DNA from 3 places in the Leucobacter luti genome. Region 2 is predicted to be linked to each of the others. Evidence: predicted binding sites of a transcription regulator. Region 2 holds the regulator's gene; each other region holds the start of a gene.
The links. Region 2 encodes LexA, which represses DNA repair genes until DNA is damaged. Its sites were predicted from a motif close to TCGAACANNTGTTCGA; they were not measured.

Region 1 (9,714 bases), 490 kb from region 2:
GAGTGTTGGCGACGGTACTGCGACCGGCCCCCGACATCCCCGTCACGATGAGGATCTCCTGTGTGGACACCACTTCGTTCATTGGCCATCCTCCTCGCCTTGCGCCGCATCGGCCGCTGTGTCCAGCTTAGCGTCAGGCGCGTCGCCGGGCAGATCGGGAATCTCTGGGTCAGAGCCGGGATCTGGCACCGTCTCCCCCTGCTCAGGCGCACCGAGGTGTGCGAGGACCTGTTCAGCGAGTTTGGGCCCCATCCCGGGAGCCGCGGAGAGCTCCGCAACCGAGGCTGAGCGGAGTCGCGTCACGGATCCGAAATGCCGGAGCAACCCCTGTACGCGCTTCGGCCCCAAGCCAGGCACCTCGGAGAGTCTGCTGGCAATTGAGGTGCTTCTCCGCTGGCGCTGGAACGTGATGGCGAAGCGGTGGGCTTCGTCACGGACGCGCTGCACGAGAAACAGCGCCTCGCTGGTGCGCGGCAAGATAACGGGGAACGGATCGCCTGGCAGCCAGAGTTCCTCGAGTCGTTTGGCAACACCGCACAGGGCGATGTCTGTGATTCCGGCCGCCGCGAGGGCGCGTGCTGCTGCCTTGACCTGTGGCTCGCCGCCGTCGACGATCAACAGCTGTGGCCGGTCACGATAGATGCCACTGGGCTGTTCCCCAGTCTCTTTCGCAAGATTGAGCTGGGCTGCGCGGCGCGAGACGACCTGGAAAATAGAATCCGTATCGTCGGTCGTTTCCTCAATGCGGTACTTGCGATAGGCACCCTTCGCGGGGAGCCCATCTTCGAACACCACGAGTGATGCCACCACGCCGGTGCCCTGCAGGTGCGAGACGTCGATGCACTCAATCCGCAGTGGGGCCTCAGTCATATCGAGCGCACGCTGGAGTTCCGCGAGCGCGTCGGTGCGCGCTGTGAGATCCGCCGCGCGCTTCATCTTGTACCTGATCAAGTGCTCGCCGGCGTTGAGCACAGCGCGCTCCATGAGCTGCGCTTTGTCGCCCCGTTCGGGCACGCGCACCCGGACGCGACCGCGCCGGGGCCGGCGTGCGCTGAGGGCTTCTTCGAGCGCGTGATCCCCCTCAGGCAGGAGCGGAACAAGGATTTCGGGCGGTGGCTCTCGGTCTCCCTCATACGCGGACTGGATCACCTGCTCCAACAGCGTGCCTGGCGAATCATCGAGTTCGACGTCAACGATCCAGCTTCGCTCGCCGCGAATCCTGCCTCCGCGGATGATGAACTGGTGTGCGGCGGCCGCAAGCTCATCGGCCCGGAGCCCGAACACGTCAAGGTTGACGTCGTGGCCGAGCACCACCGCGTTCTTCTCCAAGACATGCTCGACAGCTTGCACCTGATCTCGCAACCGCGCCGCGTCCTCGTAGCGCTGCTCTGCGGCGGCGTCTCGCATCTCGCGCTGCAGTGTGCGCAATTGACTGGAATCTCCCCCGGCAAGAAACGCGACGAGTTCTTCAGCCCGCGTGCGGTGATCCTCGATCGAAATGAGCTGGGAGCAGGGGCCGTGGCAGCGTCCGATTTGGCCTGCAAGACAGGGCTTCCCACTCGACATTGCGCGCTTATAGTCGGCGTCATTGCAGGTGCGAATAGGGAACGCCTGCTGCAGCAGCGACGTGGTCTCGCGCAGCGCCCACACTTTCGGATACGGGCCGAAATAGCGGGCACCGCGAATCTTCTCGTTCCGCGTAATGATGAGTCGTGGCGACTCTTCCCGCAAGGTAACTGCGAGATAGGGGTAGGTCTTGTCGTCTTTGAACTGGACGTTGAAGGGGGGCTTAAACTCCGTGATCCACGTATGCTCCAGCACAAGCGATTCGGTGTCGGTCGCGACAACGGTCCAGTCGAGCTTGGCCGCGAGCGTCACCATGCGGCGGGTCCGCGGCATCAGCGAGTGCATCGGCTGGAAATAGTTGGCGAGCCGCGCGCGCAAATTCTTCGCCTTGCCGATGTACAGCACCCGGCCGTACTTGTCGCTAAAGCGGTACACGCCTGGCGCTGTGGGAATCTCACCCTGGGCCGGACGGAACACAGCGCGAGAATCAGGCAACGCTCCGGAGACTGCCGAGCTCACCGTGGTGGCTCCCACGTCTCCTGGCGCAGCTTCTCCTGTGCCGCCAGATTCCTGGATCAAGCGCTCTCCTTCGCGCTCGCCTCCAGCGCACGAGCAGACTTCGCGGCCCAGCCGCCCAGTACCTCGGACAGGAACTGACCGGTAAAGCTGTCAGGGTGCTTTGCGAGCTGTTCGGGGGTGCCCTCAGCGAGAATCGTTCCCCCGCCGGATCCCCCCTCAGGGCCGAGATCGATGACCCAGTCTGCGCTACGGATCACATCGAGATTGTGCTCGATCGTGATGACCGTGTTGCCCTTGTCGACCAGGCCATTGAGCACGAGGAGAAGCTTGCGCACGTCCTCGAAGTGGAGGCCGGTTGTCGGCTCATCGAGCACGTAGATGCTGCGGCCATTCGAGCGCTTCTGAAGTTCGGTGGCGAGCTTGACGCGCTGCGCCTCGCCACCGGAGAGCGTCGTGGCGCTTTGCCCGAGACGGACGTATCCGAGCCCGACATCGACCAGCGTCTTCATGTAACGGTGAATGCTCGAAATTGGGGCGAAGAACTCCTCTGCCTCAGCGATCGGCATATCCAGCACCTCGGAGATGTTCTTGCCCTTGTAGTGCACCTGCAGCGTTTCGCGGTTGTAGCGGGAGCCCCCACAGACCTCACACGCGACGTAGACGTCAGGCAGGAAGTTCATCTCGATCTTGAGCGTGCCATCGCCCGAGCATGCCTCACAACGGCCGCCCTTGACGTTGAAGCTGAAACGGCCGGGGAGATAGCCCCGAGTCTTCGCTTCAGGGGTTTCGGAGAAGAGATTGCGGATCTTGTCGAATACCCCGGTGTAGGTGGCGGGGTTGGACCGTGGCGTGCGGCCAATCGGCGCTTGGTCGACGTGCACCACCTTGTCGAGGTGCTCAAGTCCAGTGACGCGGGTGTGCTTCCCTGGCACGAGCCGCGCACCGTTGAGCTGGTTGGCGAGCACACGGTAGAGAATGTCGTTCACGAGCGTCGACTTCCCTGAGCCGGAGACTCCTGTGACCGCAGTCATGATCCCGAGCGGGAACACGGCGTCGACGTTCTGCAGGTTGTTGGAGCGCGCGCCGACCACCTTGAGCTCCCGTTTGCGGTCGCGTTTGCGGCGCTTCTTCGGTGTCTCGATACTCCGCCTTCCAGCAAGGTAGTCACCGGTGATGGACTCCGTGTTCGAGATCAGGTCGGCATACAGTCCGGAGTGCACCACGGTGCCACCCTCGACGCCAGCACCGGGCCCGATATCAACGATCCAGTCAGCGGCCTCGATGGTCTCCTCATCGTGCTCAACCACGATGAGGGTGTTGCCGAGATCTCGCAACTTGATCAGCGTCTCGATCAGACGACGATTGTCGCGCTGATGCAGTCCGATCGATGGCTCATCGAGCACGTAGAGCACCCCGGTGAGCCCGGATCCGATCTGCGTTGCGAGCCGGATGCGCTGCGCTTCGCCGCCCGATAGCGTGCCCGCTGCACGTGCCAGTGTGAGGTATCCGAGGCCCACCTCGATCAAGAAATCGAAGCGGAGCCGGATTTCACGCAGCACCTGAGCCGCGATCTTTGCCTCCCGCTCGGTGAGTGACACCTCATCGAAGAAGCGCTTGGCGTTGAGGAGGCTGAACTCCCCCACGGCCGCGATAGATTCTGAATTGACGGTGACCGCGAGCACTTCGGGCTTGAGCCGCTGGCCCTGGCATGCGTGGCACGGCACTTCGCGAAGGAACTCGGACCAGCGATCGCGCTTCGTGTCGGACTCGGCCTCGGCGTACTGCCGCTCGATGAAGGGAATGACGCCTTCAAAACCAGACGAGTACTTGACCTCTCGACCGAATCGGTTCTTCCACCTGACGTTGACCTTGAAGTTGTTGCCGTAGAGCACGGCCTCGCGCACGTCTTCCCCCAGTTTGCTCCAGGGGGTCTTCAGGGAGAAATTCAGGTCGTCTGACAGGCCGATGAGCAGTTTCTCGTAGTACTGGTAGAGGCTCTTGCCCTGGCTGGTCCACGGAATGATGACACCCTCTGAAATCGAGAGCTGCGGATCACCCAGCACCAGATCCTCGTCAACGGACATGCTCGTGCCGAGGCCAGAGCACGTGGGGCAGGCGCCAAACGGTGCGTTGAAGGAGAAGGTGCGCGGCTCAATCTCCGTGAGCTGCACAGGGTGTTGATTTGGGCACGAGAGGTGCTCGGAAAAGAGCTGAGTGCGATCATCAGCCTTCTCGTCGCGATCGACAAAGTCAACGGTGACGAGGCCACCGGAGAGCCGCAAAGCGGTCTCCAGCGAGTCGGTGAGACGGCCGAGGACGTCTGGCCCCGCAACGAGCCGGTCGATGACCACGGAGATGTCGTGCTTGATCTGCTTCTTGAGCTTGGGGGGATCCGAGAGCTGGATCAGTTCACCGTCGACGTGCGCGCGTGAGTATCCGCTCGCAGCAAGCTCCTGGAAGAGGTCGACGAACTCGCCCTTCTTCTTGCTCACGACCGGCGCGAGGACTTGGAACCGGGTGCGCTCTTCGAGCTCCATGAGCTGATCTGCAATCTGCTGCACGGTCTGAGACGCAATCCGTTCGCCGCAGATCGCACAGTGGGGCACACCGATGCGGGCCCAGAGCAGGCGCATGTAATCATAGATCTCAGTGATTGTGCCAACGGTCGAGCGCGGGTTGCGGTTCGTCGACTTCTGGTCGATCGACACTGCTGGGCTCAGTCCCTCGATGAAGTCGACGTCTGGGCGATCGACCTGTCCCAGGAACTGGCGCGCGTAGGCACTCAGTGACTCAACGTAGCGGCGCTGTCCCTCGGCAAAGATGGTGTCGAACGCAAGACTCGACTTGCCGCTCCCGGACAGGCCGGTGAAGACGACCATGGAGTCTCGCGGGATCGCCAGATCGACGTTGCGCAAGTTGTGCACCCGCGCTCCCTGCACGCTGATGTGTGCGTGTGCGGCGGAGGAACGGATCGGGGTGGGGCTGTTCGTGGTCACCAGACCATCTTATGGCCCGCAAGCTGAATATTCGAACGTATCTACGAATATTTGGTGTTGATTCACTCCGCACGAGCCGCGGCCGGCAAGTGGGTGGCTAGCGGGTCGCCCAGCTTTGTGTCAGGCTGGCAGCAGTCGTAATTCGTCTGATGATTGAGGTTTGTGATGCCCGCACCGCAGGGAGCCGGCTCTGGCCGTCCTGTTCGCCCCGTTCGCCCACAGATCGTGCTCGAGGTGCGAGAACGCATTCAGCTGAGCCCCCACCTTGTTCGCATCGTCGCTGGCGGCCCCGGCTTCGCGGCGCTCGAAGCCACTCCGCACACCGACGCCTATAGCAAGATGCTGTTCACCCCGCCGGGGTCTCAGTTGACGCCACCCTACGATCTGGACGCGCTGCGCGCTGCGCTGCCACCCGAGCAGTTGCCGTCCACTCGCACCTACACGGTGCGGCGGATCGACACGGTGAGAAGTGAGCTGTGGATCGAATTCGTGACGCACGGATCCGACGGAATCGCGGGTCCCTGGGCGGAGCGCGCCGAAATCGGTGACTCCGTGGTGCTGCGCGGAATTGGCGGAGGTTATGCTCCCGATCCCACAGCAGACTGGCACCTGCTCGCCGGCGATGAATCCGCACTCCCCGCGATTGCGTCGGCGCTTGAGGCGATGCCCAGTGATGCTCGCGGGGTGGCGTTGATCGAGGTCGGGAGCGAGACGGACCGGCTTGAGCTGCGGGTTCCTGATGGTGTTGAACTGCGCTGGCTGTTCCGTGGCGCCGATGAGGCTGGCACATCCTCTGTGCTCGTGGATGCGGTCCGGGGTGCAGAATGGGGGCCCGGCCGTGCGCAGGTGTTCGTGCACGGTGAGCGCGGTGCGATGAAACTGCTGCGGCCTTACTTCACCGAAGAGCGCGGAATCGAGCGAGCGCAGCTTTCGCTCTCTCCGTACTGGGCATACGGTCGGCGTGAAGATGCGTTCCAGGCCGAGAAGCGCGAACCTGTCGGTCAGATCTAACGGTGTCGTGAGGCGCCGTGGATCTGTCCGAAACGTTCAAGCGGATGCGGTAACTGGCGTCGTACGCTACGTACATGACACTCGCATTTAACTTCATTGGTATCGCCACGAACGATCTCGGCGCATCGCTGAGCTTCTATCGCCAGCTCGGGCTGGACATCCCGACGGGGCTCGACGACGCTCCGCACGTTGAGGTTGCCCTCGGCGGTGGCGTGACACTTGCTTGGGATCCCGTCTCCACGATCCAGGGCTTCAAGCCTGGGTTTGAACTCCCACGGGGTGAAGGGCGGATCGGCTTTGCCGTTGAAGCGGAATCGCCAGCGGACGTGGATCGAACGTACGCCGCGATCGTCGCCAAGAATCCCCAGGCGGCTCACACTGCTCCGTGGGATGCGCCGTGGGGACAGCGCTATTCCACAGTGCTGGATCCGGACGGCAATTCCATCGATGTATACGCGGCTCTGCCAGCAGCGGCGGAAGCAGCGGCAGCAAACTGAGCGGGTGTCGTCCCGACGAGCACGCGAAACTCTCGTGTGAGATGTGACTGATCGCTGTAGCCGGCCAGACGAGCTGCAGCGATCGGGTTCAGATGGGACCGCAGGAACTGCTGGCTGCGCTCGGCGCGGAGCACCCGGCGCAGTGCGGTGTACCCATATCCAAAGTGGTCGAGCATGCGGCGTTGCAGCTGGCGCTCAGAGTACCCGAGATGCTGTGCGGCGGCGTATTTCGGGGCGCCCGAGCTGGCCAAGTGGCGCACCTCGATCGTCCACGGCGCGGCGGCCCGAGCGAAGCCGGAGTCGGCGGACGCGCGGATCAGTGGGACGAAGTCCTGGAACGTCGTGAGAGCTTCTGGTCGTCCAGGCTGCATCAGGTCTGCGTCGCGCAGTCGGCGTAAGAGTGCGGCGGCCCGGTGTGCAACCGGCTTCGGGACGACTTCGGACGCGCACAGCTGCTGATCGCGGAGTGGGGCTGGGTTGGTGCGCAGTGCGAGGCCGGCAGCCCCCGGAGCGAAGCGGAGGCCAACGGTGTCCCCGTGGACGCTGCCGTGTCCCGTGAGCGCTCTCGTGGAGGGACCGGCAATAATCAATTCGTCATCTCGCAGAATCACGTCTGCGCTGCCGTCCGCCGGGATCACGGTGGGCGCTCCCCCGGCGCTGGAGCGCCACAGCACTCCCAGCTCGGGGATGCCCCATTCGCGGTACATCGGTCACTCTTCCGAGATTTTGTTTCGGCTAGAGATGTCCGGCTGCTTCCATGCTGCGGAGCTCCCGCTTCATCTCGGTGAGCTCGTCTCGTAGCCGTGCCGCGAGTTCGAACTTGAGCTCTTCCGCTGCGGCGAGCATCTGTTCGGTGAGCTCGGCGATGATCTCCTCGAGCTTCGCCGACCCCTCCTCCGCGATCGCACCGGCGCGTGCGGCTGCCTTGCCCTTGGTCTTCTGCGGGCTGGCTCCTTTTCGCTGGGAGTGCGCTCCGCTGCGGGACAAGATGTCCTCGGTGTCCGCCGCCTCGCGCGAGAGCATCGCGGTGATGTCTCCGATCTTCTTCCGAAGCGGCTGCGGATCGATGCCGTGCTCGGTGTTGTAGGCGACCTGGATCTCGCGGCGACGAGTCGTCTCGTCGATCGCCTCGCGCATCGAGCGCGTGATCTTGTCTGCGTACATGTGTACCTGGCCAGAGACGTTTCGCGCAGCACGTCCGATGGTCTGAATCAACGAGGTACTTGACCGCAAGAAGCCCTCTTTGTCTGCGTCGAGGATCGCGACGAGCGAAACCTCTGGCAAATCCAGACCCTCGCGCAGGAGATTGATGCCGATCAGTACGTCGTAGACACCAGCGCGCAGTTCCGTAAGCAGCTCAACGCGGCGCAGGGTATCGACATCAGAGTGCAGATAGCGCACGCGCACGCCGGCCTCTTCCATGAAGGTCGTCAGCTGCTCTGCCATTTTCTTCGTGAGCGTGGTGACCAGGACACGTTCGTTCCGCTCGGCACGAACACGAACCTCTTCGAGCAAATCGTCGATCTGCCCCTCGCTGGGTTTCACGATGATCTCGGGATCGACCAGGCCGGTGGGGCGAATGATCTGTTCCACCACGCCGTCAGCCTGCGCCATCTCGTATTTGCCTGGAGTGGCAGAAAGGTACACCACCTGGCCCACTCGATCTTTGAACTCCCCAAACTTCAACGGCCGGTTGTCGAGCGCACTTGGGAGTCGGAAGCCGTGATCCACGAGCGTACGTTTGCGTGACGAGTCGCCCTCAAACATCGCGCCGATCTGCGGCACCGTCACGTGCGATTCGTCGATGACGACGAGGAAGTCATCAGGAAAGTAGTCCAGGAGACAGTGCGGAGCTTCGCCAGGCACGCGACCGTCCATATGCATCGAGTAGTTCTCGATCCCTGAGCAGAAGCCAATCTGCTCCATCATTTCGAGGTCGAACGTGGTGCGCATGCGGAGACGCTGTTCTTCAACGAGCTTGTTCTGGCTCTTCAGCTCTTTCGTGCGGGTTTCGAGCTCGGCAGAAATCTGCGTCATTGCACGATTCATCACCTCACGGCTCGCAACATAGTGCGATCCCGGGAAGACCGACACGGCATCAACTTGCTGAACCACGTCCCCGGTGACCGGGTGGAGATAGTAGAGCGCTTCGATCTCATCACCGAAGAACTCGATTCGGATCGCCAATTCCTCATACATCGGAATGATCTCGACGGTGTCACCGCGCACGCGGAAGTTGCCACGGACAAATTCGATGTCGTTCCGCTGATACTGCATATCCACAAAACGCCGCAGCAGCACGTCTCGGTCGAGCCGATCTCCCACGATGAGCGGCACCATAGCCTCGTAGTACTCCTCGGGCTTTCCGAGGCCGTAGATGCACGACACTGTCGACACCACAATGACGTCGCGACGGCTCAACAAGGAGTTCGTGGTCGAGTGTCGCAACCGCTCGACCTCAGCATTGACCGACGAGTCTTTCTCGATGAACGTGTCAGTTTGCGGAACATACGCCTCAGGCTGGTAGTAGTCGTAGTAACTCACAAAATACTCGACCGCGTTGTTCGGAAACATCTCGCGAAACTCGCTTGCAAGCTGCGCCGCAAGGGTCTTGTTGTGCGCCAGCACGAGTGTGGGCCGTTGCACCTGTTCGACCAACCACGCTGTGGTTGCGGACTTGCCAGTGCCCGTGGCACCCAAGAGCACAATGTCGGTTTCACCGGCGTTGATGCGGTCCGTCAGCTGCGCGATTGCAGCCGGCTGATCGCCGCTGGGCTCGTACCCAATGACAACTTCAAACGGGCGCACACTACGGGTGGGTTCCATGATTCTCAGTGTAGCTTTGACCTCTGACATTGGGCCTGGGACCCGTGCTTCACGGGTACTGCGCACAGCGCCTAGCGTAGACTCGGGGCGGTTCCTCGACTTTCGGGGAGATGCGCCGAGCCAGAAACGAGGCACAGAATGTCACAGGATCACTCAGCAGAGCAGGCTGACCAAGAATCAACTGAGACTCCGGCGGAGGACATGCGGGCGAAGTTCCGCGAAGCCCTTGCCAAGAAAAACGCCAGGAACCAGGGTGGCCGCGCCAATCTGGACGGGAAGAGTGCCGTCCGCGGCAGCTC
Region 2 (9,714 bases):
CTCCGGATCCCCGTGTTGCCTGGTCTGATGCCCGTCTCGACGAGTGCACAGCTGCGCAAAGTGGCCGAGCTCGCGGGAAGGCAGGCGCCGGAAGAGTTGACGCGCGAGATGGAAGCTGCCGGTGGATACGCACCAGAACTCGGCGTGGAGCACACGGTCGAACTGGCGCGCCAGTTGCTCGCCGGCGGCGCCCCGTCCGTGCACCTGTACACCTTTAACCGGCACGAGCGCGTGCTTGCAGTGCTGCGTGAACTCCACCTCCTGACCCCTGATCCGGTGGGGTAGCGACAGCGCTACACGGCTTGCGGGAACTCGGTCGCTGCGCGCTCTGACAGGTGTGTGAGAGCCTCCGGCACCGGCCTGCCCTGCTTTGCCATGGTGGCAGCCCAGAGCCTGCCGGCCCGATACGACGAGCGTACGAGCGGGCCGGCGAGCACGCCGGCGAAGCCGATTGCATCGGCCTCGGCCTTCAGCTCGACGAACTCCTCGGGGCGCACCCAGCGATCGATGGGGTGGTGCAACTGTGACGGGCGAAGATACTGGGTGAGCGTAAGGATGTCGCACCCTGCGTCGTGGAGCTCCTGCATAGTGTCAGTAATCTCGGCCCTGGTCTCGCCCATGCCCAGGATCAGGTTTGACTTGGTGACCATGCCGGCTGCATGGGCGAGGCTGATCACCCCGAGCGAGCGTTCGTAGCGAAAGCCGGGCCGGATCCGCTTGAAGATTCGTGGCACCGTTTCGATGTTGTGCGCGAACACCTGCGGTGCGGCATCGAACACCTGCTCCAGATCCTCGGGCCGTCCGCCGAGGTCATCCGCAAGCACTTCGACTCCCGAGCCTGGATTGAGCGCGTGGATCTGCCGGATTGTCTCGGCATAGAGCCAGGCACCCGTGTCTGGGAGATCGTCGCGCGTGACGCCCGTGATTGTGGCGTAGCGGAGCCCCATGGTGCGCACAGACTCGGCGACACGGCGTGGCTCGTCACGATCAAGTGCGAGCGGCTTTCCTGAGCTGATCATGCAGAAATCGCAGCGGCGCGTACAGATCGAGCCGCCGATGAGGAAGGTGGCTTCGCGATCCTCCCAGCACTCCGAGATATTCGGGCAGCCAGCCTCCTGGCACACGGTGTGGAGCCCGCCCGCTTGCACGAGCGATCGCACCTCCTGATACTCCGGCCCAAATCGTGCACGAGTCTTGATCCAGGGTGGCTTCCGTTCGATCGGCGTCTCTGCGTTGCGGGCTTCGATCCGGAGCAGTTTGCGCCCCTCGGGTTCTGGCCGAGTGCCCGTTGAGGGCAGCATTTGGGCGCTCACGCCACCACCTCCAGAAGTGTCGTGGCGAGTCGTGCCTGCAGAATCGGGGCGGCCTCAGCGGGAGAGATCGTGCGGCCGGCGAGCGCGCTGAGCGAGGTCACCCCGGCGTCCGAAATGCCGCAAGGCACGAACGAATCGAACGGGGTGAGGTCATTGCTGCAGTTGAGAGCGATGCCGTGAGTGACGATTCCGTCGGCTGTATGCAGGCCGATCTGAGCGAACTTGGCGGGCGCGTGTGGCAGGTGGCGGGAATCGCTCGCGCTCTGGGGCGGGTGCGCTGGGCTTTGAGCGTGCGCTGGGCGTTGCGTGTGCCCCGGGTCTTCAGCGTGCGCTCCGTCTCGGCCGTGCGCTCCGTCCCGGGCGTGCGCTGGGTTCTGGGCGTGCGCTGAGTTCTGGGCGGCTCCAGGGTGCGGGGCGTCGGGCTGGTCCGAGGCGACAGGGGGAGCCGGGGGTGCTGAGGGTGCTGAGCTGTCTTGAGCTGCCGCCCAGACGCCGGATCTGCCTGGGACGCGGAAGCCGGAGACTCCGAACTGCGCCGCGACGTCAATGAGGACCCCCTCAAGTGCCCGCACGAAGTCGACAACGCCGACTCGATCCGCGAGCCGAATCACCGGGTACACGACGAGCTGGCCGGGCCCGTGCCAGGTGACCTTGCCGCCGCGATTCACCGCTACGACCGGGGTGCCGTCTGTTGGATACTCCTCGGGGAGAGAGCGGCGTCCGGCAGTGTAGACCGGAGGATGCTCGAGGAGGAACACGGTGCCTCGGTCCGCTCCACTGCGGACGCGGTCCGCAGCCTCGCGCTGGAGCGAGAGCCCGTGTTCGTAGTCGATGAACTGCGGCGCGAGGCCTGCAATGTCGAATCTTGGCGAGGCAACACGGGGGCGCTGCGCGGGTGAAGCAGCCATGAGGAGATGGGGGGAGCTCATGCCGTCATCTTAAATAGACTCGGTGCAACAAAGCAAATTGGGTGCGTGTGAGGTGCTTGTCGATGATGTGGGAGGGGGCCGAGTTCGCGCAGGAAATTCGAGTTCTTTCGGCCCGAATTCGACAAAAGGATCCTGCGTGAGGTCGAATCTCCTGCGCGAACTCCACTTCGTTTGCGCATGGCGGTCGATGCTCGGGCTCCGCCAGGTGCTCAGGTTGCGCCAGGGGTGTGGTGTGGAAAGGCGGTTGGCGCGTGAGCGCGCACAGCACTCTGGCCCCGGACGGTGGTGTCCGGGGCCAGAGTGCTGTAGAGGAGCGTGCTGGGTTCTATTTCACCGAGCGGAAGACAGCCACGACGCGACCGAGTACCTCGGCGTGGTCGCCGAGGATTGGTTCAAATGCGCTGTTGCGGGGAAGGAGCCAGGTATGGCCGTCACGGCGCCGGAATACCTTGACAGTAGCCTCGCCGTCCAGCATCGCCGCAACGATGTCGCCGTTTTCTGCTTCGCGCTGCTGTCGAACGACCACAAAGTCGTCGTGGCAGATTGCCGCGTCGATCATGGACTCGCCCACGACCTTGAGCATGAAGAGCTGGCCGTCACCAACGAGCTGGCGGGGAAGTGGGACAACTTCTTCAACTTGCTGATCTGCCGTAATGGGGACACCCGCCGCGATTTGGCCAACGAGCGGCACAAAGGCGGTCTCCTGTGGCTGGTGCGCACCAGCATCGGCAATCGCACTGCTTGTGGAGGCGAGCTCAACCAGGATCTCGAGTGCGCGCGGCCGATTCGGGTCGCGACGAATGTATCCGCCGAGTTCCAGCCGGCTGAGCTGGTGGGTGACGCTCGAGAGTGACGACAGGCCAACGGCATCGCCAATTTCGCGCATGCTTGGCGGGTACCCGCGAGATTCAACTGAGCGCCCGATGAACTCGAGAATTGCCTGCTGCTTCTCGGTCAGTGGCTTCATGGAGTTCGGCGTGGCTGCATCGCTCATCGCTGTCCTTTCCGCCTCGGGAGGCCTGGTGTGGGGCTGGGGTCAGCGAATGTCAGTGGTACCTGATTCAGTGATCGCGTTGCTCGAAACCCTAGTCGCAACGTTCGAACGCCGGCAAACATGTGTTCGAGTGTCGCGGAAAAGATCGAAACATAGATTCGAACTCGCGGTTGCGGTTTCGATCTATCGAAGATATATTCGAAACAGATGTTCGCACGGATCTGGTATTCGCGAGCGTCACGAAGAAAGGAAGTCACCATGAGTGCCGTAGCGATTCAGGCAGTACAGCCGATTGAGTCCCGCACCCGGCTGCGCCTGACCCGGCGTGGTCGCGTCGTCTTGGGTGCCCTCGCCACAGTCTTCACCGCTGGAGTCCTCGCCTTTGTGGCAACCCTCGGTGCGCCGCAGGCGCTCGCAAGCGATGCACAGGGCGGGGGGCAGCAGTTCCACTACGTCGTGGTTCAGCCGGGCGCTTCGCTCTGGTCAGTCGCCACTGAGCTCGATGCGGGCGCGGACCCGCGCGACCTCGTTGCGGAGATCGTGCAGTTGAACCAGCTCGACGGTTCCGGTGTCGAAGCGGGTCAGCCCCTTGCGGTGCCGCTGCGCTTCTCGGATAGCCCGGCCGTGGTGTCTGCGGCAGACCTCGGCCTGTGAGAAGCTCTCTCTTCTGAGCTGGGCTGCGCGACTTGCGCAATAGGACTCGCTGAACGCGAGTGTCGTCCTGAACATGAGTGTCGGAATCGTCTTGAATATGAGTGTCGGAGTCGTCGGAGCCGAAGAACTCGATTGTTCCTTTCCCTCTCCCGTTCACCCGAGCCTGTGGCTTGAGTCTTCGCCCCCGCGCATGCAGCCTAAGCTTTCGCCCCCCCCCCGAGCCTGCGGCTTGAGCCTTCGCCCTGAATAGCGAGCTCAGATCTTGAAGCCAGCGGCTTCAGCCGCCCGATGCTGGCGCATCACGCCCGCCTCGCACCTCTCGGCTCTCCACCCTCATCTGTTGGCCCGTGACTGCCGGCTTACGGCTCTCGGCTCTCAGCTCACGGCCTGTAGTGCACGGCTCGCAGCTCACGGCCTGTAGTGCGCGGCTCGCAGCTCGCAGCTCGCAGCTCGCAGCTCGGAGCGTGTGACTGTCAGACTCAGGCCCCGGCCTGTCAGTGGGGGACTGCCTCCCATAGACTGGAGGGGTGACCAGCTTGAGCGACCTCCCACTCCGCGCAAACCTTGTCGGGAAGCAGCCGTACGGTGCCCCGCAAGATATGGTGCCCGTCAGCCTCAACGTCAACGAGAACACGCATCCGATCCCCGACGAAGTCGTCGCGGACATCGTCGCGTCTCTCGCTACTGCGGTCCGGAGCGTCAACCGCTACCCAGATCGCGAGTTTGATGAACTCCGGGCAGCGCTCGCCGGCTACCTCGGCCACGGGCTCACCCCAGCGCAACTCTGGGCTGCGAACGGCTCCAACGAGGTGCTGCAGCAGATCCTGCAGGCCTTCGGCGGGCCAGGCCGATCGCTCCTCAGTTTCACGCCCACCTACTCGATGTACCCCCTGCTCGCCTCCGGCACAGATACCACCTGGATCGACGTTCCGCGCCCAAGTGACTACGCGCTCACCCCCGAGCTCGTGGTGGCGGCGCTGGCAGAGCACCAGCCGGACATCGTGATCCTCTGTGGACCAAACAACCCCACCGGCACGCCTCTCGACCGCGAGGTCATTCTCGCGGCGTATGACGCGTTCGACGGCATCCTCATCGTCGACGAGGCATACCAAGAATTCGACACAGAACACGAGAGCGCGGTGACCCTCCTGCCCGGGCGGCATCGCCTCCTCGTGTCTCGCACGATGAGCAAGGCCTTCGCCTTCGCCGGTGTTCGGCTCGGCTATTTGGCTGCCGATCCCGCGGTCATCGACGCGCTGCGTCTCGTCCGACTTCCGTACCACCTCTCCGCGCTCACCCAGGCGGCTGCCACTGCCGCGCTCCGCCACGCAGACGCGATGCTTCGTGCGGTCGCGGATATTCGGATGCAGCGAGACCGCCTCGGCGCAGCGCTCACGGAACTGGGGTACGCAGTGCACCCCTCGGGCGCGAACTTCCTGCTCGTCGGTGGCTTCGCCGATCCAGCGGCCACCTTCGCGGCGCTCCGGGCGGAAGGCATCTTGATCCGCAACCTCAGCATCGACGGTCATCTCCGGATCACCGCGGGCACCGCAGCTGAAACCGACGCCGTGATTGCTGCGATTGCGGCGCTCGGGGCCGGCGGTGCCAGAAACGCTTGAGCACCGTCGCGCCTGCGGCCGCCAAACGTAGCTGCGCACCCGTCGGGCTCCGCATTCTGTGAACCAGCGGAGAGGCCGCGCCAGGGCCCCAGCTAGCCTGGGAGGTATGCCTCACGCCCCGGAGACTCTGCCCCGCCACGAACTCGAGCGCTCACTGCGGCGCTCCCGCACACTCAACGTCGTCCTTGCCGCCCTCGCAGTCGCGGGCCTGGTCTTCGGCGGTGTGCAGCTCGTGCGCGGGGACGCGAACGGCACGAAGGATGCCACCACTGCGGCCGGCGAAGCACGCCCACAGAGCGGTGACGGCAGCACCGGCACTCCCGCTGCAACGGTTGAGCGCCGCATCGACGGCGACACGATGGCGCTCGGCGCGCTCGACGCTCCCGTGGTGCTGAGCGAGTGGACCGACTTCCGTTGCCCCTTCTGCGCCGTGTACTCGCGTGACACCCTCCCAGTGCTCATCGAGGAGTACGTCGAGACCGGCAAGGTTCGGCTCGAAATCCATGACGTTGCCTACTTCGGCGAGGAATCCACTCGTGCGGCGGCCGCAGCGCGCGCCGCCGGGGAACAGGGCCACTACTTCGAATTCCTGAAGGCCGTCTACGATGCGGCCCCCGAGAGCGGGCACCCCGAGCTCACTCCGGACGAACTGCGTGCATTCGCGAAGACCGCTGGCGTCCCTGACCTCGCGCTCTTTGCCACCGACATGGAACGCGCTGATCTCCGCGCGGCCGTCGAGCAGAGCACTACGCAGGCCCAGCAGCTTGGAGTGAGCGGCGTGCCATTCTTCGTGGCGGACGGCAAAGCTATGAGCGGCGCGCAGCCGGTCGAGGCCTTCCGCACGATGCTCGACGAGGCCTTGGCCGCGGCCAAGCAGTAAGCCCCACTGTGAGCCTCAGTCTCCTCGGCGCCTTCCTCGGCGGAGTCCTCACTCTGCTGAGCCCCTGCTCGGTGATGCTGCTCCCGGCATTCTTCGCCTACGCCTTCTCCAGCCCCGGCGCGCTGCTTGCCCGCACGGGGGTCTTCTTCCTCGGCCTTGCCACCGCACTCGTGCCGCTTGGCCTGCTCGCTGGGACGCTCGGTGCATGGGTGAACCAGAACCGCTTCACTCTTGTCACCGTCGCTTCAGTGCTCGTGATCCTGCTCGGAGCCGCCATGCTGCTCGGGATCCGCCTGCCTGGCGTGATCCAGCAGCGCGGCGCCGAGAGCGCCTCGATCGCGTCTGTCTTTGCGCTCGGCACGGTGTACGGACTTGCGGGCGTCTGTGCCGGCCCCATGCTTGGAGCCGCTCTTGCATTCGCCGCGTTCGGTGGCAACGCACTCCTGGGTGGGCTGATCCTGCTCGTGTTTGCCGCTGGAATGACGGTGCCGCTCCTGCTGCTCGCCCTCCTCTGGGAACGGCTGCCTGCCGTGCGGAAGCTCGTGCGCCCCCGCGAGCTCGTGATCGGGCGGTGGCGCAACACCTGGACCAATATCGTCGGTGGCATCATCACGGTCGGCATCGGCGTGCTGCTCCTCGTCACTCAGGGCACCACATCGCTCGGTGGGGTGCTCGGCGCGACGGATCAGGCCAGGCTTGAGGCGGGCGTCATGCAATTCGCCAACGGAGTTCCCGACTGGGCCGTCGCTGTGCTCTTTGTTGCATTGGCTGGCACCTGGCTGACGGTATTCTTCGCACGCAGGGGCCGCGCACGTAGAGCGCAGGCGCTCGCCGAACTTGGCTAGACTGGGCCGCATGACTGCAGCCACACGCACCGTCTCACTCGAGCGTTCCACGAGCGAGTCGCAGATCAGCCTGAGCCTCGACCTCGACGGGACCGGCGCCTCTGACATCCAGACTGGCGTCCCGTTCTTCGACCATATGCTCACCGCATTCGCGCGGCACTCGCTGACCGACCTCACCGTGCGTGCGCAGGGCGATATTGAGATCGATGTGCACCACACCGTCGAGGACACGGGGATCTTGCTCGGCCAGGCGCTGCTTGAGGCGCTCGGAGACAAGCGGGGCATCTCGCGCTACGGTGACGCGCTCGTGCCTCTCGACGAGGCGCTGGCTCAGGCTGTTGTCGACATTTCGGGACGTCCGTACCTCGTGCACTCCGGCGAGCCCGCAGGCTTCGAGTTTCACCTCATCGGCGGTCACTTCACCGGCTCGATGGTGCGCCACTTTTTCGAGGCGCTGACGCTGAACGCGCGCCTCACCGTGCACCTGAAACTGATTGAGGGACGGGACCCGCACCACATCGCCGAGGCGGAGTTCAAAGCGTTCGCGAGGGCGTTTCGGCAGGCGAAGGCACTCGACCCGCTGGTCACCGGTGTGCCCTCCACCAAGGGCGCACTGTGACCGCAGCCGCCCCACGGGTCGCCGTCCTCGACTACGGTTCGGGCAACGTCCACTCGGCTGTCAAAGCGCTGGCTGCGGCGGGTGCCGAGGTCGAACTCACGAGGGATCCACGTGCAGTCCAGGCCGCTGATGGCCTGCTGGTACCTGGCGTCGGCGCGTTCGACGCCGTCATGCAGCAGTTGCGCGACGTCCGGGGTGATGAACTCATTGACCGCCGGCTCGCTGGCGGCCGCGCGGTGCTCGGCATCTGCGTCGGCCTGCAGGTGATGTTTGCGCGCGGAGTCGAGCGCGGTGTCGAGACCGAAGGGCTCGATCAGTGGCCAGGCACCGTGCGGGAGCTCGACGCCCCCGTGCTGCCGCACATGGGCTGGAACACCGTCACAGCGCCGGAAGATTCCCGCCTCTTCGCTGGCGTCGCGGACGAACGCTTCTACTTCGTGCACTCGAACGCGGCCACGGAGTGGACGATTGAGGGCCGCACCCCCTCGACGCGTCCGCGCGTAACCTGGGCAGAGCACGGCGAACGCTTTGTCGCGGCAGTGGAAAATGGCCCGCTCAGTGCGACCCAGTTCCACCCGGAGAAGTCGGGCGAGGCCGGGATTCAGTTGTTGCGCAACTGGATCGCCACGTTCTGACCCCCTGCGCACCACGATTTCACCAGACCCACACTTTTCACACGCACGAGGAGCACACCACACATGAGCGAGTTCGCTGAGGGCCCGAAACTGCAACTGCTGCCGGCGATCGACATGGTCGACGGGAAAGCCGTGCGGCTCACGCAGGGCGAAGCAGGAACCGAGACGAACTATGGCAGTCCGGTGGACGCCGCCATGGACTGGATCGACCAGGGTGCGGAGTGGATCCATCTCGTCGACCTCGACGCGGCCTTCGGGCGCGGCAGCAACGTTGCTGTGGCGCGCAAGATCGTGAAGCGCGCTGGCAATGCCATCGACATCGAGTTCTCGGGCGGGATCCGGGACGACGCGAGTCTCGAAGCTGCGCTTGAGATGGGTGCACGGCGGGTGAACCTCGGCACCGCAGCGCTCGAGAACCCTGAGTGGACGCGCTCCGTGATCGCACGCTTCGGCGATCAGATCGCGGTCGGCCTTGATGTGCGGGGCGAGACGCTCGCAGCCCGCGGCTGGACCGAAGACGGCGGCAACCTTTGGGACGTGCTGGATCGGCTGGAAGACGCGAACTGCTCGCGCTATGTGGTGACCGACGTGACAAAAGACGGCATGATGGGTGGCCCGAACGTCGAACTGTTGCGCCAGGTCGCGCTCCGCACTGACCGCCCCGTCGTGGCGTCCGGCGGTATCTCGAGCCTCGACGATCTCGTCGCGCTGCGTGCGCTCGTGCCGCTCGGCGTCGAAGGCGCAATCATCGGCAAGGCCCTCTACGACGGGGCATTTTCTCTGCCTGCGGCCCTCGACATCGCTGGCCGCCCCGCACGGGCGCACTCCTAGCCGGCACAAGCACCAGGCGCACGCGCACCATGGCGATCAAGAAACTGCCGTCCACCGGCGACGCACCTCGCACGACGGGTGTGCCAGAGAGCCTGGTGCCCGGCGGCGCTGTCGACTCCGCCGGGTTTCCGTGGGAAGGGCGGAGCTTCGACCATCACGGCACAGCGTTCGCCGACGATGATGGTGCGACACCTGAGCGGGTCGCCGCTGCGGTAGCTGAACTGCGTGCGGCTGCCGCCGACGCCGCGGCCGCCACGTCCGCCGCGACGCACTGGGAGGCCGTGGCGCGGATCGCGGACGCACACACCCGGGTGATCTTGGCGCTCGGCACCTCACGCGTGCTCGTGCCGATGCTTGCCGAGGCCGGTGACGTCGGAGTCACTCCCGAGGGCAAG
Region 3 (9,714 bases), 480 kb from region 2:
CTCGTGGAACCCGAAGACTCCAGGAATCGGGTTCGGTCGTTTCATGCCGTACACCACTGCGCCGAGGGTATACAGCAGCCCGCCCACGACAACGAGGACCATGGCCGCGAGGTTCGCGTGCGCGATATCGACGATGTACATCATCGCCGCCCAGCCGAGCAAGACATAGAGCGGCACGTAGAGCCAGCGCGGGGCGCCGATCCAGAACACGCGGAACCCGATTCCGAGCAGTGCTCCAGCCCACACCAGTGTGAGCAAGAGGATCCCCTTCTCAGGTGGGAGCGCGAGGAGAGCGAGCGGCGTGTAGGTGCCGGCGATGAGGAGGAAGATGTTCGCGTGGTCGAGACGGCGGAACAGCTGTTTCGTGCGCGGGCTCCAGTCAATGCGGTGGTAGAGCGCTGAAATGCCGAAAAGCAGCAGGCTCGTCAGCATGAACACGGCCGACGCCCACTTCGCGACCGGACCCTGCGCGAGCGCGATCAACACGATCCCACCCACCACCGCGATAGGGAATGTGCCAGCGTGGATCCACCCGCGCCACCGAGGCTTCTCGTCTGCCGCTGCGAGCAACGGCAGTGCGATCGGATCCGGCTCACTATCGGGGAGCAGGCCGTTGCCGCCGGAGGAGGTCATGCTTCGAGTGTATGGTCCCCACAGATCCCAAGGGGCATATATGTGGGATATGCCTATGCCTCAGTGGGGGCGCACGGATCCGACATCGCTTCCGACACCGGCCCATAGCCAGGCCCCACCCGGCCGTGGGACGGTACACTCTGAGGGTGAAGCCCCAGCCGTCGACGCCACGCACCGGTTTCCTGTACCGGCTGTACCAGCGGCGCCTGCGCAGGGAGATCGACCTCACTCGCGTCCCCCAGCACATCGCCGTCATCGTTGATGGCAACCGGCGCTGGGCAAAGCAGCGGCTGCAAGAGCGCGCAGCATTCGGACACCGCGCCGGCGCGCAGAAAGTACCGGAATTCCTGGGGTGGTGTGAGGAAGCCGGGATCCACACGGTCACGCTGTACCTGCTTTCCTCCGACAATCTGAAGGCGCGCGATCGCCAGGAGCTCGACGATCTGCTCGACATCATCGCCGAGCTCGCCACGCAGCTCGCACACAATCCGAAGTGGAAGGTGAAGCACGTCGGATCCTGCGACGGGCTCTCCGAGGGGCTCGCACAGGCGCTCGCCGCAGCTGAAGCAGCAACCGAGCATCACACCGGCCTCCACATCAACCTCGCCGTCGGCTACGGGGGTCGCAGCGAGATCACCGCGGCCGTGCGCAGTGTGATTGCCGAGCACCAGGCGGCCGGTGGGTCTATCGATACTCTCGACGAGCGGCTGACCCCGGAGACGATCGGGGAGCACCTCTGGACGCGCGGACAAGCAGATCCTGATCTCGTGATCCGCACCTCAGGCGAGCAGCGCCTCTCCGACTTCATGATCTGGCAGTCAGCGCACTCGGAGTTCTACTTCGTTGAAGCGCTGTACCCCGACCTCCGTGAGGTCGATTTCCTGCGCGCCCTGCGCGACTATTCATTCCGCCAGAGACGACTCGGAGGCTAGAACATGGTGACGCGACAGGATCCCGCTCTCCCGGACCTCACCGGACAGCGCGTGCTCGTGACGGGTGCCTCAGGCGGCGTCGGCGGGGGCATCGCGCGGCGCTGTGCAGCCGCCGGTGCGCGGTTGGCGCTGCACTACCGAGGTTCGCCGGAACCCGTGTTCGAATTGGTTGAGGAGCTTCGGGATCGCGGGGTGACCGCGGTTGCGGTCCGTGCCGACCTCGCGCTCCCCGATGCAGCAGCTGGTCTGATTGCTGACGCGGTTGCCGCCCTGGGCGGACTTGATGGGCTCGTCAACAATGCAGGAATCCAGCCGCTCACGCCGCTCGCCGACACGTCACGCGAAGAGTGGGATGAGGTGCTCGGCACGAATCTCGGCGCCGTGTTCGAACTCTCACGTGCGGCGGCTGCGGCGATGGTGCAGGAAGACACTCCGGGCGACCGCTCCGCACGCAACCGCTGGATCACGCACATCGCCTCCATCGAAGCCAGTCGTCCGGCGCCCGCGCACGCGCACTATGCGGTCGCGAAGGCCGGTCTCGTCATGCACGCGCGCGCCGCGGCGCTCGAACTCGGCCCCGCCGGAATCCGCGTGAATACCGTATCGCCTGGCCTCGTTGATCGCCCTGGCCTTGCCGAGGCGTGGCCGGAGGGCGTGGCGAGCTGGCTCGCGCACGCACCGCTCGGCCGGCTCGCGACCGCAGAGGACATCGGCAACGCTTGCGTGCTCCTGGGATCTGACGGCGCCGCATTCATCACAGGGCAGGATCTCGCCGTTGACGGCGGCATGCTCGCCACACCCGGCTGGTAGCCCGCGCGCCGGTACAGTTGGCGAGAACAGAAGCGATACTGGGATCGACACCGAGGGGCACCTCCGGATCGGCCCGAACAGGGGAGGACCCGCGATGACCGAGAACGTCACGGTGCTGCGCGCCGAGGCCATGCTGACGCCGACAGGAGCGGTGGCTCCAGCTGAGCTGGAAATCGACGCGACAGGACGGATCAGCTACGCCGGAACCCCGCGTGCCGCCGCAGATCGACCAGCCGGCGCAAGGGTGCGCGAGCTCGTCGGCCAAGTGTTGATGCCGGGGCTCGTGAATGGCCACACGCACTCAGCGATGACGCTGCTGCGAGCGGTGTCGGATGACGAGGGCTTCATGCCGTGGCTCGCAGCGGTGCAGGCGCTCGAACAGCACCTCACCCACGACGACGTGGTGGCCGGATTGCAGCTCGCACTCGTCGAGATGATCGAAACCGGGACGACGTCGTTCGCAGATATGTACCACTGGGATGCTGAACTGATCGAGGTGGTGCGTGCCGCTGGCATGCGCGCAATGATCGCGCCAGCGTCGTTCTCAGCGGAGATCGTCGGGTTCCCCGGCGTCTCTCCTGCGAATGGGGCAGCGGTCACGGCACTCACCGAGCAGCTTGCGGAGCAGTACGCCGCGGATCCGCAGATCCGGATCGCGTTTGGCCCGCACGCCCCGTACACCTCCCCACCCGAGTTCCTGAGTGACATCACCGAGCGCGCTGTGGCGCGAGGAATCCCGATCCACACGCATATCTCGGAGTCCGCCGCCGAGGTCGCCCAGATCCAGGAGCGCTACGGTGCGACTCCCGCCGCGCATCTGGACCGTATTGGACTCTTCGCCGCGGACGTGCTCGCTGCGCACTGCGTGCACCTGACACCGAGTGAGATCGAACTCTTCGCGCGTGCCGGTGCCGCGATCAGCCACAACCCGGTCTCGAATCTGAAGCTCGGGAACGGTATCGCGCCGCTTCCCGCGTGGCAGGCCGCCGGGATCAGACTGACGCTCGGCACCGACTCAGTCGCCAGCAACAACACCCTCGATTTGTTCGAGGAGATCAAGACGGCCACGATCCTGCACCGCGGCGCCCACCAGGATGCTGCGATTGTGCGCGCGTCTGACGTGCTCGACATCGCGACCCGGCGTGGTGCCGAGGCGATTGGATTCTCTGAGACTGGGGCGCTCGAAGCAGGTATGCAGGCCGATGTGATCGCGCTCGACATCACCGGATCTGCTGCGACGCCATTCGATCCGGCAGCGCTGGTGTCCCACCTCGGCTTCGCCGCGACCGGTGCGGATGTGCGCCACGTCTTTATCGGCGGACGCCACGTGTACGCCGACGGTGCGCATCTGACACTTGACGCCCCTGCGGTCCGGCGCGCGCTGCGGCCGTCCGGATGCGCCTCGCGGCGCTGGCTGCCACGCCAGCGTAGCCGCCACGCACCCTCGTACGTTCCCACTTCCGAACCACTCCGAAAGGCCCCATCATGGCACCCGTCCGACTTCCCGCTGATTCCGAACTCCCGCTGCTGCGCACCCGCGTCTCGGATCTCGCTGACCGCGCCCTCGTGGTCGGCGATCCAGGCCGCGCTGCCCGCGTTGCTGAACTGCTTGATGATGCGCGCCAGCTGACCGCAAACCGCGAGTACCACGTCTACTCCGGGCAGTACCGCGGCGTGCCCGTCACCGTCGCATCACACGGCGTCGGAGCCGCTGGCGCGGCAGTGTGTTTCGAGGAGCTCGCGCGCGGTGGGGTGTCCCGCATCATCCGCTCGGGCACCGCGGGCGGCATCCAGCCGGAAGTGGTGGACGGCGCGATCGTGGTCGCGACGGGCGCCGTGCGCGCTGACGGCATCAGCCACCAGCTCGTGCCGACCGAGTTCCCCGCGATTGCGACGCCGGAGCTGACGATTGCGCTGCGCGCCGCCGCCGCTGAGACCGGGTTGAAGACGCACACCGGCATCGTGCTGACCGGCGACATGTTCTACCCGAGCGATGTCATCACCGGTATTGACCACGCAATGTGGCAGCGCGCAGGGATTGTCGCGGTCGAGATGGAGGCCGCTGCGCTGTTCGTGATTGCTGCGCTGCACGGAATCGAATCTGGCGCCGTATTCGCGATCGACGGCAACCCGCTGAACGCGGCCGACGAAGCAATGGACGGCTACGACCCCTATCGCGAGATCGTGACCCAGGCTGTCGACGGCGCTCTGAAGTGTGCCCTCGACGTGCTCGTCTCCTAGCGCGCGGAGCGGCTCTGCCTGCCTGCCTGCCTGCTTGCTTGCCTGCCTCGCAGCTTCCGCGCGAAGGGCCTCCTTCGCGTCTGAATCTCGGCACGAGCGCAAGACGCTGACGAGAGCCCCCGAGGTCGGGGCAGCTCCGGGGATGCGGGGCGGAGTCCGCTTCTGGAAGCGTGGCCAGGGGCCAGGGGCCAGGGGCCAGGGGCTCGTGGCCCGTGGCCAGTGACTAGAGGTCGAGAACCGTGAGGCCGATCGTGACCTCACGGCCGAGTTCGATCCCCTGGGCCTCGCGCACGGCGCGCTTGAGCGGGAGAATGTAGCCGGGCTCGGGCGTCTCCTCGTCCGAGCCCGAGGCCTCGCGTGCTGCGCTCGGGAAGATTGACGTGCGCCACCGCGTCACCCCAATCCGGGCCTCTACCCGGACCGCACCAAACCCCGCCCGCGGACGCGGGATCTCAGCGATGTCGGCCGCGAGCGGGGCTGGCAGATCTACGAAGACCCAGAGTTGAGAGCGCGCTTCCCAGCGATACGGGGTCGCCGCGAACTCGATGTCCACAGTGCGTGCGTTACGCGATCCTGGAGCGGTCGAACGCGTCAAGGCTGATCCCGCGTTCGAGCACTACCTGTGCCCACTCCTTCGCCGAGTGCAGGCTGTGGTCGCGGTAGTTGCCGCAGCTGATCGCCTCGGTGCCGGGGACATCCGCCCAGGTGACGCGGTGCGCCAGATCTTCGAGTGATGATTTGATCGCTGCGGCAACGATCTCCGTGGAGGGCTCGCCCCACGCGATCAGGTGGAACCCCGTGCGACAGCCGAACGGGGAGATGTCGATGAGGCCGTCAAAGCGTGTGCGAAGCAGCGCTGCCAACGTGTGCTCGATCGTGTGCAGTCCGGCGGTCGGGATCTCTTGCTCGTTGGGCTGCACGAGTCGGATATCAAAGTTGGAGATCGCATCGCCTTTCGGCCCGCGTTCCACTCCAATCAGGCGCACGTAGGGTGCCAGGACTTTGGTGTGATCGAGGGAGAAGCTCTCCACCTCGGCAAGTTCAACGTCGCTCATGCGGCCAGTGTACCGATGGCCGCTCGCGGGGGAAGCGGAGCGCGTCACGCGGCGACACACCTCGCGTGACCGCTCGATTGTGGGGCTGACGCTCGGCTGTGGCACACGGCTGCTCGATCACCCTGCATAGCTCGAGTTCAGGAGGGAAATTCGAGCTCGCGCAGCACGCGCTGGGCGATTCTCTCCTGCGTGAACTCGAATCTCCTGCGCGAACTCGAGGGCTGTGGGCGGAGCTGGCGCGGGGACGCCTCGGTGCGCACGAAGCCGCAGGACGCCACAACGCCGGGCAGCGCGGATCCGAAGATCCGTGCTGCCCGGCGTTGTGGTGCGGCGTCTGCCGCCGCGGTTAGGCGGCGCGTGCCAGGTCGCTGCGCGTGAGTGCGATGCGGGTCAGCTCACCGGCGGCGGCTGGCTCGACGCGCACGTCCCACCCGGAACGGGTGAGCCGCTCAAGGTCGCGGCGTGCCTCAGCGGGACGGTCGGTCTCGACGAGGTACAGGGTGCGGCCTGAAGTGCGGTACACCGAGCGGTGCTGTGCCCAGCCGGGCACACGCATCTCGGACTCGTTGCCGAGTGAGTGGTACGGCGTCCGCAGCGTTGCGCGCTGCGACTTCGCGGCGTCGCGAGTCATATGTGTTGAGTGATAAGTCATGATGTGTCCTTTCGCGCCGCACCATCATGGTGCGGAACCCGCCAAGTCTTTCTCGCGGGTGCGGGGCTCGGGAACGAGCCGGGGCTTCACTACCTCAGGAACTGTGCACGGAGTGCGTCCTGAATGACGGCGAAGCAAGATGCAAGGCCCTATGGATGACCGTGGAGCATCAGAAGCTGCGAGCTGCATATCGCGGAGTGGGAGGCATTCCATCGAGATTCGAATCCATCGAGATCTGAGGAAAATCACGCGAACTGCTTGCGAGCTTGCCTCAGTTTAGAACAAGTCTTCGAAAAACGCTAGTCTTGATCCGAATTTCATTTACGAAGCGCTCCGGCGCAGGGGAGAATCAGCCATGTCGGAGTCCACCACACTGCTCGTATTCGCCCACAGGGACGAGGCATTTGCGTTCGCAGATGTGCCCCACCTCGTCACCGGGGTCGGGAAGGTGCAGGGCGCTGTGGCGCTTGCGGCGGCCCTTGCCGAGACCCCCGTCGACCGCGTCGTCGTGCTGGGCACGGCGGGTGTCGTTGGTGACGGCCCAGACCGCTTGAGCCTCGACGAAGTAGTGCAGGTGACGCGTGTCGTGCAGCACGACTTCTCACTGCCCTCACCGGAGCTCACCCCTGCGGGCGAGGTTCTTCTGCCCGAGCGGACGGCAACGATTGCCACGGGCGACGTATTCGTGAAAGATGACGCGCAACGCGCACACATTTCGAGTCTCGGCGCCGAGCTCGTGGACATGGAGGCCTACTCCTATGCCACCGTGTGCGCCCGATTCAGTGTCGCGCTCCAGCTCTTCAAGATCCCGTCTGATTTCGCCGACAGCGCGACAACCGATGAAGAGTGGGACACGATCGTGTTCCGCAAGAGCGAGCAGCTCCGCGCGTTCTGGGATGCTCGGTTGCGCTAACGCCAGCGCTTGAGCGCTCTGCACCTCTGCGCCTGCGTGCACTCTCGCGCACATCTGGTGCGGGGTCCGGGCGCTGCCTTCCGGGCATTCACTGAGGAGGTGCCGCGCGCACGACACTTCACTTGCTATTCTGAGTTCATTGAATGAATGCTAACTATGCACAGTGAGCAGGGAGTCCGCATGAGCGAAGTTCGAAGCAACGTGAGAGGGGCTGAGGCCCCGGTCCGCGAACTGCGGTATCAGCGCGTGTATGACCTGGTGCTGCGGTTGATCGAAGAAAACGGTCTGCGTCCAGGCGACAAACTCCCCAGCACGGCAGAACTGACGAAGCTTGCCGATGTGAGCGTGATCTCGGTGCGCCGTGCGCTCGACGAACTCGATCATGACGGGGTGATCGAGCGCCACCAGGGGGTCGGCACCTTCGTAGCAGAACCGAAGCTCGTCAGCGAGCCTGGCCGGTCAGGCGCGCTCCTGGGGACCATCTCGGACGATGCACGCACGGTAGCATTCGAGACGCGTCTCGTCGGCCTCTCCGTGGGCATGCCTGGTCTGAACCACGTGCGTGCCCTGAACATTCAGGAGGGGCAGCCGGTCTGGGAAATCAGCCGAGTTCGTCTGCGCGGCGGGCGTCTGACCGTCGCAGAGCGGGCGACGATTCCGCTCAGCCTCGTCCCCGCGATCGACGAAGAACAGCTTGCCGATGGCAGTTCGCTCTATGAGTTGCTCGCGCAGCGATACGGAATCGTGGAAGCCTACGCGGAGCAAGTGTTCCAAGTTGATCGCCCCAGCCAGTGGGAGCGCGAGCAATTGGAACTCAGCCCCACAGACGTGGTCATGCGCGTCCGCGGTGTGAGTTACACCGAAGACGATGTCGCGTTCGACTCCTACCAACAGACATACCGGGCAGACGAGTACGTGTTCTATGTGCAGGGTAGGCGCAGCGACTCCCAGCTCGTGCGGCCGGGCGCTGGAGGCTCATGGGCGGTGCGGAGCCTGGGCAGCGCCCAGCCTCCGCAGCGGCGGCCGCCGAATAGTCGCGGCGGCCGCGCTCCGGGACGCGCTACGCTTCGACGGCTCGGCGGGCCGCGCGCGCTGGGTCGGGGCTCGGAATGCTGTCGATCAAGAGGCGGGTGTACGGCTCGCGTGGCCGATGCACCACGTCCTGCGGCGCCCCGGACTCAACGATTTTGCCTCCGCGCATCACGATGATCCGGTCTGCGTACTCAGCCGCCGTAGACAGGTCGTGGGTGATCATGAGGATCCCCAATCCCTGTTGCTCCTTGAGGTCGGCGAGCAGTCTCAAGACGCCGGAACGCACTGAGACGTCAAGCATGCTCACCGGCTCATCTGCGAGCAATAGTGAGGGCTGGAGGACGAGCCCTGCAGCAATTGCCACTCGCTGGCGCTGGCCGCCAGACAGCTGATGGGGATACCGGTCGATGAAGCGCTCGGGAGGCGTGAGCCCCACTGACTCGAGCGCGGACACGACCAGATCCCGCCGCTCCGCGCGGCTTCCGCCCACCCGGTGGATCAGGAGCGGCTCCTCGAGCGTATCGCCGACGGTGAATCGGACGTCGAGCGACTCGTACGGGTCTTGAAAGATCGGCTGTACGCGGCGCCGGTGCCGCTTCCGTTCTGACCTGCGAGCCCCCAACACCGGTGTTCCATCGAGGTCGATCGTGCCGCGGGCTCCCGGAATCAGGCCGAGAACGGCCTGGAGTGTCGTCGTCTTGCCGCATCCTGACTGCCCTACGAGTGCGACCAGTTCACCCCGGGAGACGGTGAACGAGACATCGTCCACAGCGTGGGTGACCGGTTTGCCCGGATAGTCGACAGACAGGTGCTCAACGCGAAGAAGTGGTGTCGCATGTGGCGCAATCGTGCCGGAGCCCGCAACCATCTCGATGTCAGGCGTTGACTCGAACAGTTCCCGGGTGTAGTCCGAGCGCGGGGCGCGATACAGCTGCTCCACCGTCCCGGTTTCCACGATCACACCGTCGCGCATCACGGCCGCACGCGAGCAGCTCTGCGCTACGACGCCGAGATCGTGGGTGACGAGAATCACCGCGAGTCCAAGTCGCTCGGAAAGATCAACGAGAAGTCGCAGAATTTGAGCCTGCACCACAACGTCAAGTGCGGTGGTGGGTTCGTCTGCGAGCAGCACCTTGGGATCGCAGGAGAGCGCCATGGCGATCACCGCACGCTGCTTCATCCCGCCAGACAGCTCGTGCGGGTACTGCCCCTCCGTACCTGCGGGGAGGCCGACGAGCTCCAGCAGTTCGAGCACCCGCGCCTGTATTTCAGGGCCACTGCGTCCGTGGAAGCGGAGCGCTTCTTCAATCTGCCAGCCGATGGTCTTCACCGGGTTGAATGCGCTCATTGCCCCTTGGAAGACCATCGCGATGTCGGTCCAGCGGTGCGGCCGGATTCCGGCGTCGCCCCCGTTCAGGATGTCGGTGCCGGCAAAGCGGACTTCGC

Region 1: uvrA (excinuclease ABC subunit UvrA) is a predicted target of LexA. The motif match lies at 5,113-5,128, and genes of this name have one in related genera.
Region 3: K1X41_RS06150 (phosphorylase family protein) is a predicted target of LexA. The motif match lies at 6,601-6,616, and genes of this name have one in related genera.

What each region holds. Positions count from the first base shown of each region.
Region 1 is NZ_CP080492.1:356,481-366,194, reverse strand. It holds gene rapZ (RNase adapter RapZ) at 1-82, opposite strand, end outside; gene uvrC (excinuclease ABC subunit UvrC) at 79-2,061, opposite strand; gene uvrA (excinuclease ABC subunit UvrA) at 2,142-5,081, opposite strand; gene K1X41_RS01695 (siderophore-interacting protein) at 5,247-6,092, shown strand; gene K1X41_RS01690 (VOC family protein) at 6,167-6,589, shown strand; gene K1X41_RS01685 (helix-turn-helix transcriptional regulator) at 6,502-7,296, opposite strand; gene uvrB (excinuclease ABC subunit UvrB) at 7,325-9,415, opposite strand; gene K1X41_RS01675 (DUF5302 domain-containing protein) at 9,554-9,714, shown strand, end outside.
Region 2 is NZ_CP080492.1:851,272-860,985, reverse strand. It holds gene K1X41_RS03900 (methylenetetrahydrofolate reductase) at 1-285, shown strand, start outside; gene lipA (lipoyl synthase) at 294-1,301, opposite strand; gene lipB (lipoyl(octanoyl) transferase LipB) at 1,310-2,242, opposite strand; gene lexA (transcriptional repressor LexA) at 2,568-3,236, opposite strand; gene K1X41_RS03880 (LysM peptidoglycan-binding domain-containing protein) at 3,495-3,890, shown strand; gene K1X41_RS03875 (histidinol-phosphate transaminase) at 4,418-5,509, shown strand; gene K1X41_RS03870 (DsbA family protein) at 5,616-6,389, shown strand; gene K1X41_RS03865 (cytochrome c biogenesis CcdA family protein) at 6,398-7,234, shown strand; gene hisB (imidazoleglycerol-phosphate dehydratase HisB) at 7,245-7,853, shown strand; gene hisH (imidazole glycerol phosphate synthase subunit HisH) at 7,850-8,488, shown strand; gene priA (bifunctional 1-(5-phosphoribosyl)-5-((5-phosphoribosylamino)methylideneamino)imidazole-4-carboxamide isomerase/phosphoribosylanthranilate isomerase PriA) at 8,552-9,319, shown strand; gene K1X41_RS03845 (SseB family protein) at 9,349-9,714, shown strand, end outside.
Region 3 is NZ_CP080492.1:1,331,795-1,341,508, reverse strand. It holds gene trhA (PAQR family membrane homeostasis protein TrhA) at 1-633, opposite strand, end outside; gene K1X41_RS06185 (isoprenyl transferase) at 780-1,565, shown strand; gene K1X41_RS06180 (SDR family NAD(P)-dependent oxidoreductase) at 1,569-2,375, shown strand; gene K1X41_RS06175 (amidohydrolase) at 2,470-4,005, shown strand; gene K1X41_RS06170 (nucleoside phosphorylase) at 3,900-4,616, shown strand; gene K1X41_RS06165 (DUF1905 domain-containing protein) at 4,840-5,169, opposite strand; gene K1X41_RS06160 (S-ribosylhomocysteine lyase) at 5,180-5,671, opposite strand; gene K1X41_RS06155 (hypothetical protein) at 6,018-6,323, opposite strand; gene K1X41_RS06150 (phosphorylase family protein) at 6,679-7,236, shown strand; partial or broken gene K1X41_RS15445 (GntR family transcriptional regulator) at 7,384-8,091, shown strand; gene K1X41_RS06135 (dipeptide ABC transporter ATP-binding protein) at 8,297-9,714, opposite strand, start outside.